2 regions of the Hominimerdicola intestinalis genome follow, and region 2 is predicted to be linked to the other one. Evidence: predicted binding sites of a transcription regulator. Region 2 holds the regulator's gene; the other holds the start of a gene.
The links. Region 2 encodes NrdR, which represses ribonucleotide reductase genes. Its sites were predicted from a motif close to CACNANATNTNGTG; they were not measured.

Region 1 (4,393 bases), on a different contig from region 2:
CTTTATTCTCTGTATTCTTTCTTTGCATATCTTGGAATGTTCGGCTTCGCTTCTTCCGCACATCGGGCATTTATCGCCTATGATTCCTGTATAGCCGCAGACAGGGTCGCGGTCGACAGGGTGATTTATAGCGCCGTAACCTATACCTTGCTCCTTCATGCAGCGGATAACTTTTTCAAATGCAGAAAGATTGGTTGACGGATCTCCGTCAAGCTCAATATAGCTGATATGACCGGCATTTGTAAGTGCGTGATAAGGTGCTTCGATCTTTATCTTTTCAAAGGCGCTGATATTATAATAAACCGGAACGTGGAATGAGTTTGTATAGTAATCCTTGTCGGTAACTCCGGCGATCTCGCCGTAGCGTTTTTTGTCTATTCTTACAAATCTTCCCGAAAGCCCCTCGGCGGGAGTTGCAAGCAGTGAGAAATTAAGACCTGTACGCTTTGTTTCCTCGTCCATTCTTTCACGCATATGAGTTACTATTTCAAGTCCAAGCTCTCTGGCTTCCTCAGATTCACCGTGGTGCTTGCCGATAAGCGATTTAAGAGTTTCAGCAAGTCCGATAAAGCCGACTGACAGTGTTCCGTGCTTCAGTACCTCGGCTACGTCGTCGTTTATGCTGAGCTTTTCGGAGTCTATCCATACTCCCTGTCCCATAAGGAACGGATAGTTTTTGACCTTTTTGGAGCATTGTATCCTGAATCTGTGCATAAGCTGTTCAATACACAGCTCCATCATTTCGTCAAGTCCATCAAAGAATGCGCCTATATTTCCCTGAGCTTTAATTGCAAGACGAGGCAGATTTATAGATGTAAAGGAAAGGTTTCCTCTTCCGGTCACGATTTCTCTTGAAGGGTCGTATGCGTTGCCGATAACTCTGGTTCGGCAGCCCATATAAGCGATTTCCGTATCGGGATTGCCTGGCTTGTAATACTGGAGGTTAAACGGAGCGTCGATAAACGAGAAATTGGGGAAAAGACGCTTAGCAGATACTCTGCACGCAAGCTTGAACAGGTCATAGTTGGGGTCAGTAGGGTTATAATTCACGCCGTCCTTTACCTTGAATATATGTATTGGGAAAATAGGCGTTTCACCGTTGCCAAGTCCGGCCTCCTGAGCAAGCAGGACGTTCTTTATTACCATTCTTCCCTCAATAGAGGTATCCGTTCCGTAATTGATAGATGAAAACGGAGTCTGAGCGCCGGCTCTTGAATTCATGGTGTTAAGGTTATGGATAAGAGCCTCCATTGACTGGTAGGTCGCTCTGTCGGTTTCTTTGACGGACGATTTAAAAGCAAAGCTTTGTATTTTCTTGACCGTAGCAGCGTCGGCAAACGCCGTCAGCAGTTCTGCCTCAGCCTCCTGATAGCCGTTGTCGTTTGCAAGAGTAGGAAAAAGTCCCTTTTCGTTTTCAAGCTTATCAGCAAGCTTTCTTGAGATCTCATAGCTGTCGGTTACACCTGCCATAAGAGAAAGAGCCCGGTGAATATTGTCACGGTAACGGTGGCGGAAGGTTTTCTTTACTCCTTCTGCCATATCAAAATCAAATTTAGGGATAGACTGTCCGCCGTGCTGATCGTTCTGGTTGGACTGTATAGCAATACAGGCAAGTGCGGCGTAGCTTGATATATCGTTAGGAGTTCTGAGATAGCCGTGACCTGTAGAGAAGCCCTTATTAAAAAGCTTTGTCAGATCGATCTGGGTGCAGGTCGTAGTAAGGGTATAGAAATCAAGGTCATGGATATGAATATCGCCTTCCGCATGAGCCTTTGCGTGCTTAGGATCAAGCACATACATTTCATAGAATTCCTTTGCGCCTGCGGATCCGTATTTGAGCATTGTGCCCATTGCCGTATCTCCGTCAATATTGGCGTTTTCACGCTTCAGATCCATTTCCTTTGCCGGCTTGAAAGTAAGATCCTCATAAACCTTCATAAGACGGGTATTCATCTCTCTGGCTCTGGTTCTGGTAGACCTATAAAGAATATATGCTTTTGCAGTAGCGGCGTGGCCTTCTTCAATAAGAACCTTTTCTACGCAGTCCTGAATCTCCTCAACCGTCGGTGAAGTAAGATTCATTCCCATAAGCATATCCGCAACCTTGCCGGCAAGCTCCAAAGCCTCTTCGTAATTGCTGCCGCCTACCGACTGCGCAGCCTTATATATAGCTCCGGCAATCTTTTCTATATTAAACGTTACGTTTCTGCCGTCCCTTTTCTTGATCTTGATTATCATATTCCCTTACCTCCGTATATATAATAGATTCGTCACAGCATTTTTATTGTTCGGTTGATTTAACCATTTAATATTATAAGCTTGATGACAACCACAATATCTTGTGGTCTTTGAACTGCCATAAACAAGTATATAGTATTCTTGACTTATTGTCAAGTGGATAAGTGCCAAAAAAAACGACATACTTTTGTATACACTGCACAAAGCTTGCCTTGGGGAAATTTACCTCTTGATTCAGAATGATTGTTACAGAGGCCGTGTAAAGCTCTGCTGCTTTACAAAATAATTGTCCGAATATTTCTTGTAAAACTATTGGACTTTACAGCATAAAAGGCTTATACAAAATACTTTGCCGTTTTATAAGGAATCTATTAGTGTAAATATATACTAAGAATACACCCCTTTTTTAATCTGATTTTTTGTACAGGTAATATATACGGTGAAAAAATCAATGTATGTAAAGCTTGATAGCTTTATAAATAGCACAACTATTCCAATTTTCATATATGGCATATCAACAATTACACATGATAGCTCTCGTTATAAATTTTAATGTCACATATAAAGACCGTCCCCCCGAACTTGCCGGAAAATGGAACGGTCTTTTATATTATCCGATTTGATTTATGATTTGTAGGTTTTGCGTGAAAGCTTTCCTGCTATTCCTGCTATAATAGGTATTGCTGCGGCGAAGCCGACTGAAATCAGCCAGCCAGAAGCTCCGAGGGGAGCAATTGCGAATATTTTTCCGAGAAATGGAATAAACATACAGCCCCCAAGACAAAGCAGGGATATAAGAACTGAAAAGATAAGGAACGGATTGGAGAAGTATGGTACAGAGAAGAGGGTTTTTTCTTCGCTCTTGCATTCAAAAACATGAATAAGCTGAGAAAGAATAAGCGTTACAAGAGCGCCGGTCCTGGCAGCGTCCAAAGTACAGCCGGCTTTCAGCAAGCAGGTAAATGCGGCAAGAGTACACAAGCCTATCAGAATTCCCCTGATTATTATACGTGAGAGAAGTCCGCCGCTGAAAAAGCTGTCGTTTTCTTTCCTCGGGGGTTTTTTCATAACTGATCTTTCGGACGGTTCAAGACCCAGTGCGACGGCGGGAAGTCCGTCGGTAACAAGATTTACTAGCAGTATCTGAGCCGGAAGAAGCACCAGCGGAAGTCCCATTATTATACCTCCCAGCATAGTAAGGACCTCGCCTATATTGCATGAAATAAGATAGCGCACAAATTTTCTTATATTCTGATAAATAGTGCGTCCCTCTTCTACTGCGCTTACAAGAGTAGCGAAATTATCGTCCATAAGAATACAGTCCGCCGCCTGTTTGGTAACGTCAGTACCGGAGATACCCATTGAAACTCCGATAGAGGCTTCCTTTACAGCCGGGGCGTCGTTAACTCCGTCTCCTGTCATTGCGCAGACATGACCCTTGTCTTTGAAGGCTTTGATTATTCTGAGCTTATGAGCGGGAGTTACTCTGGCGAATACCGCAGTTTTTTCTGCGGCGTCTGACAGCTGGTCATCTGACATTCTGTCCAGCTCATCTCCTGTAAACGCCAGATCGCCTTCTCTCATTATTCCGACTTCCTTAGCCACCGCACAGGCTGTAAGCTTATGGTCGCCGGTTATCATAACCGTTTTTATTCCCGCCTTTTCGCATTCTCTGACCGCTTTTTTTGCTTCCGGACGTGGCGGGTCGGCAAGTCCCATAAGTCCGAGGAATATAGTCTTTCCTCGGTATATCTTTGAGAACGCCATTACTCTCAGTCCGTTTGACGCCATTTCATCGTTTTTTCGGAGTACGGCGGCTTTTTCCTGAGCAGTAAGGGTATTGAGATTCCCTTCAGAATCCGATATTACAAATTCACATTCTTTTATTATTACGTCCGGCGCGCCTTTTTTGTAAATATATTTTTCTCCGGAATGATCCGTACAGGTTACAGACATAAAGCGGGTCTCGCTGTCAAAAGGCTGTTCGTCGATACGCTTGAGCTGAAAGCCTGCGACATCTATTCCGCAGCGTGCGCAGGCGGAAAGAATAGCGGCTTCGGTCGGATCTCCTTCCGCTGAAAATCTGCTGAATACTCTGCCCTGCCTGTTCCGCTTATCATATGACGGGGCTTTTGCCATCTGTGCATTATTGCAG
Region 2 (4,393 bases):
CCTGTTTGGTTTCGTTCAGACCGAACTGAGTCAGGGTTATATCTATTGTATCTGTATCCGCAAAAACCGGAGTATACTGGGCGAGAACGGCTCCGTTGCCTTCGTCGTAAAAGGAAACAGCGGCTGAAAGATCCTTCCAGTTTATGATCATAAGATAGCTTCCCTCAAATCCCTTGGGAGCGGGAAACGCTTTGCTGGAACTGAGTGCAGAGCCTGCGGCTGCCTCGTAAACTCCCGTCTGTGAATTTAACAGACCTCCCAGAGAGGCGGTGATTTTTTTAGTCAGTGCGGCATAGGCTTCGTCGGAAAACGAATCTCCGGAGTATCCCGCCGTCTGCATATAGCTGTTCACCTGGTTTTCAGACAGTGCGTAGACGGTCAGCTTGTCAGGCTCAGAAAGCTCTGCCTCTGCAACCGACGTATAAAATTCGGCAATATCCTCATCTGAAAGGCCAAGCTCTTCCGCAGAAATCTCTTTTGCTGTGGTCTGTGTCAGGGAGGTAAGCTCATAGGCACATGAACGCATAAAATCTTCGGGGATTATTTTTTCCGAGCCTGACGCTTTAGACGAGTTTACGCTGTCCTTATCCGAGCTTCCGTCCTTTTTATCGCAGGCGGAGAAAGAAAGCGCCATAACAGCCGCCGCTGCAAGTATAAGTAGTTTTTTCATTGCTTTACCGTATGCTCCCTTACGGAGCATTATCCTTTCATAATTGAATTCAAAACCTTGCCAGTCCTATCAGAGCCTTTTTGATAAGCTCCTCGACGGGCAGCTGTGGGTCAAGCTGAGCGATTGCTCCTGCCGCCTCTGCCGCAGAATATCCGAGCACCTCCAGCGCCGTTATCGCCTCTCCTATATTTCCGCCTGCCATAGGTACAGCTGCGGAAGCCTGTCCTCTGACAGAGATAGTTTCGCCGGCTACCTTGTCCTTGAGTTCAAGGCATATGCGCTCGGCGGTCTTTTTGCCTATTCCCTTTACCTGAGTAAAGGATCTTGAATCGGAGGTTGCGACAGAAAGCGCAAACTGCTGAGGGTTCATTGCCGACAGTATGGCAAGTCCTGCCTTAGGGCCTACTCCGGATACTGAAATAAGCAGTCTGAAAGCTCTCAGTTCTTCCTTGTCCGCAAAGCCGAAAAGCTCTACGGCGTCATCTCTTACGCTCATATATGTAAGCAAAGTGACTTTTTCTTCGCCGGCTATCTTTTGCAGCGTAGAAAGGGTCGTTTTACAGGCGTAGCCTACTCCGCCGCATTCCACCACGGCAAGCTCCGCTTCGGTATGTATAAGTTTTCCGCTCAGTGAATATATCATTTTTATAGCCCCATTTGATATGGGTTTCCTCGCTTTCAGATATTTTATTTAAGTCCTGCCTTGTCCATGATCCTCCTGCTGTTTACCGAAAGACCGTGCGTAATGGCGATAGCTACGGCGTCGGCAGTGTCGTCGGGCTTTGGGACTGATTTCAGATGAAGCATTGTTCTTGTCATTTCCTGCACTTGTTTTTTCTCCGCTCTGCCGTATCCTACTATTGAGCATTTGACCTGAAGAGGAGTATACTCATATATGGGTATACTTTTTTGTATTGCAGGAAGAAGCGTAACTCCTCTTGCCTGAGCAACGTCGATAGCGGTTTTTTCATTTGAGTTGAAAAATAGCTTTTCTATGCCAAGCTCGTCCGGAGAGTATGTATCTATTATCTCACACATATCGTCGTATATGGTTTTCAGACGTTTATTGAAGGGCATATCCGCGCCTGTCGTTATAGCTCCGAAGCCTGCAACGGAAAATACTCCTCCGCTGTAATCCAGCACTCCGTAGCCGACTATTGCATACCCCGGGTCGATTCCGAGAATACGCAAAAATATCCCCTCCTATCCGATAATTTCTTCTATAAATATTATAGCATATATTCAAAGAAAAATCAAGTACGAATGTTCACATATAAAGCAAAAAAGCCGCTCCGCAGAAACGGAAACGGCTTTAGGGTTATTCTTCCGGTGAAAACTGATCCTTGCCTACTCCGCAGAGGGGGCATACATAATCCTCGGGAACGTCCTCCCATTTGGTTCCGGGAGCAACTCCGCTGTCGGGATCTCCGGCTTCTGGGTCGTAGATATAACCGCAGATTTCGCATACATACTTCATAGCTTACCTCCTGAAAATATTTTTTTACAGCTTTGGACTATAACTATATTATATCACGATCTGTAAAAATTACAAGAAGATTTTCTGATTTGTTATGTAAAATATACAAATAAGCTGAAAAGTACATTTTATTGTACACAACTAATGAAATTTTCAAAAAAAAGTCTTGCATTTATATACAACTTGTGGTATAATAAATAAAAAAGAAGCGCTATATCTGAGATTCTGAATTAATGTACTGATCAGGAAAGGGAGGCGAGCCCGTGTCCGCTGCTGAAAGGCAGAGATACGGCATGGGAGGTTTATATGAGATGTCCGTTTTGCAATTATGAAGATACAAAGGTTATTGATTCCCGTCCCAGCGAGGGCAAAAAAAGGCGCAGGCGCGAATGTACCAACTGCGGCAGAAGGTTTACTACTTATGAGGTAGTTGAAAAGCCGCTGCTTATGGTTTACAAAAGAGACGGAAGCTTTGAGCCTTTTGACAGAATGAAGCTTCTTAAAGGACTCCAGAGCGCAATAAAAAAGCGCCCTGTCAGCGTAGACGATATAAACGCCCTTGTGGACGATATAGAAAATACCTATGCTAACGCCATGCAGACCGAAACTACTACCAGCGAGATCGGCGATAAAGTGCTTCAGGAGCTGAAAAAGCTGGATCATGTGGCGTATGTGCGGTTTGCGTCGGTTTACAAGGATTTTAATGACGTAGATTCCTTTATTCAGATAATATCCGAGCTTTCTGACGAAAACGATCAAAAGTAAACCGCGTAAATAACAGCCTGTTAATAAAACGGGCGGACACAGCTGACCCTATTCTTACGCAGCACAATGCTGTTTTTGAATAGGCGGTTTTGTCCGTCCGTTATTTTTTATATTGAGCGTTGAGCTGGGTATTGTTTTCAGTTCTGCGCTGCCGATCGCGCTTTGAAAAGACGCAGCCGCAGTAATCCTGACGGTAAAGTCCGTACTGTGACGACAGTTCTATAGAACGCTTGTAGCCGTTTTTCTTTTTAAAATCCGAGGGAAGGCTTTTTACGCTGTATATTTCTGACAGCTCAGAAGCGGTTTCATTTAGTTTTTGAGCGTTTTTGTACGGCGATATAGAAAGGGTAGTTGTGAAATAATCAAAGCCTTTTTCCGCTGCCAGACGTGCGGCGCTTTCAAGCCTCAGACGGTAGCAAATAAAGCAGCGCTCTCCGCCCTCCTCAGCTTCTTCAAGACCTTTTACCGCATTGAGAAATTCTTCCGGACGGTAGCTTCCTTCTATAAAGCTTATTTTATTTTCAGCCGGAAATTCGGAAATAAACCGCTTCTGCTCCTCGACCCGCTTTCTGTATTCTTCTTCAGGATAAATATTCGGATTATAATAATAAACAGTGATACTGAAAAATTCAGATAGATATTCCAGAGTATATGACGAGCAGGGCGCACAGCAGCTGTGAAGCAGCAATGACGGCGTTTCTCCGCCTTTTTCAAACTTTGAGATCAGATCGTCAAGCTGTTTCTGATAATTTATTTTAACCGTATTTGACATATTTATACTACCTTTCGATAAAGCTGCATTTATTGTAGCACATCTTTCAATAAAAATCAAACTTTACGAATAAATTTATTAAGCCTGCGCAAAATAATTCCAAAGAAATTTAAACGGAGGGATCAGCTTGAGCAGAGCTACTAAAATTCTTAAAAATACCCCAAGCGTAATATCTTCCGCTGCTATCGGCGGAAAGATGGAAAGCCAGGGGCCTTTAAGCGATTATTTTGACAAGATAAACGAGGATCCGTATATGTCGGCAGACACTTTTGAAAAGGGAGAAAGCCAGCTTCAGAAGCAGGCGGTGATTCATGCCGTTCAGAAAGCGCGGCTGTCCTATGATGATATAGACGTTATGTTTGGAGGCGATCTGCTCAATCAGTGCGTAGGAACGACTTACGGGATCAGGGATTTTGAAATACCCTTTCTTGGAATTTACGGAGCCTGTTCCACAATGGCGGAGGGACTGCTTATGTCCTCGGTTTTCGTTGACGGAGGCTATGCAGATAAAGCGCTTGCAGTTACCTCCTCTCATTTCTGTACTGCGGAAAGACAGTACAGGTTTCCCCTTAATTACGGAGGACAGCGTACTCCGACTTCCCAGTATACCGCGACTGCCGGGGGAGCGCTGGTGGTGTCCGGGAAAGAGAATCCTCCCTATGTCAGAGCCTGTACAGTAGGAAAAATCGTGGATCTGGGAGTATCAGAC

Region 1: ACYQ0H_RS07970 (anaerobic ribonucleoside triphosphate reductase) is a predicted target of NrdR. The motif match lies at 2,331-2,344, and genes of this name have one in related genera.

What each region holds. Positions count from the first base shown of each region.
Region 1 covers NZ_BAAHNZ010000007.1:95,412-99,804, reverse strand. Annotated here, with positions in the region: gene ACYQ0H_RS07970 (anaerobic ribonucleoside triphosphate reductase) at 1-2,238, opposite strand, end outside; gene ACYQ0H_RS07965 (cation-translocating P-type ATPase) at 2,863-4,393, opposite strand, start outside.
Region 2 covers NZ_BAAHNZ010000006.1:12,287-16,679, reverse strand. Annotated here, with positions in the region: gene ACYQ0H_RS06890 (hypothetical protein) at 1-670, opposite strand, end outside; gene ruvA (Holliday junction branch migration protein RuvA) at 720-1,313, opposite strand; gene ruvC (crossover junction endodeoxyribonuclease RuvC) at 1,358-1,861, opposite strand; gene rd (rubredoxin) at 1,989-2,147, opposite strand; gene nrdR (transcriptional regulator NrdR) at 2,454-2,912, shown strand; gene ACYQ0H_RS06865 (epoxyqueuosine reductase QueH) at 3,013-3,684, opposite strand; gene spoVAD (stage V sporulation protein AD) at 3,812-4,393, shown strand, end outside.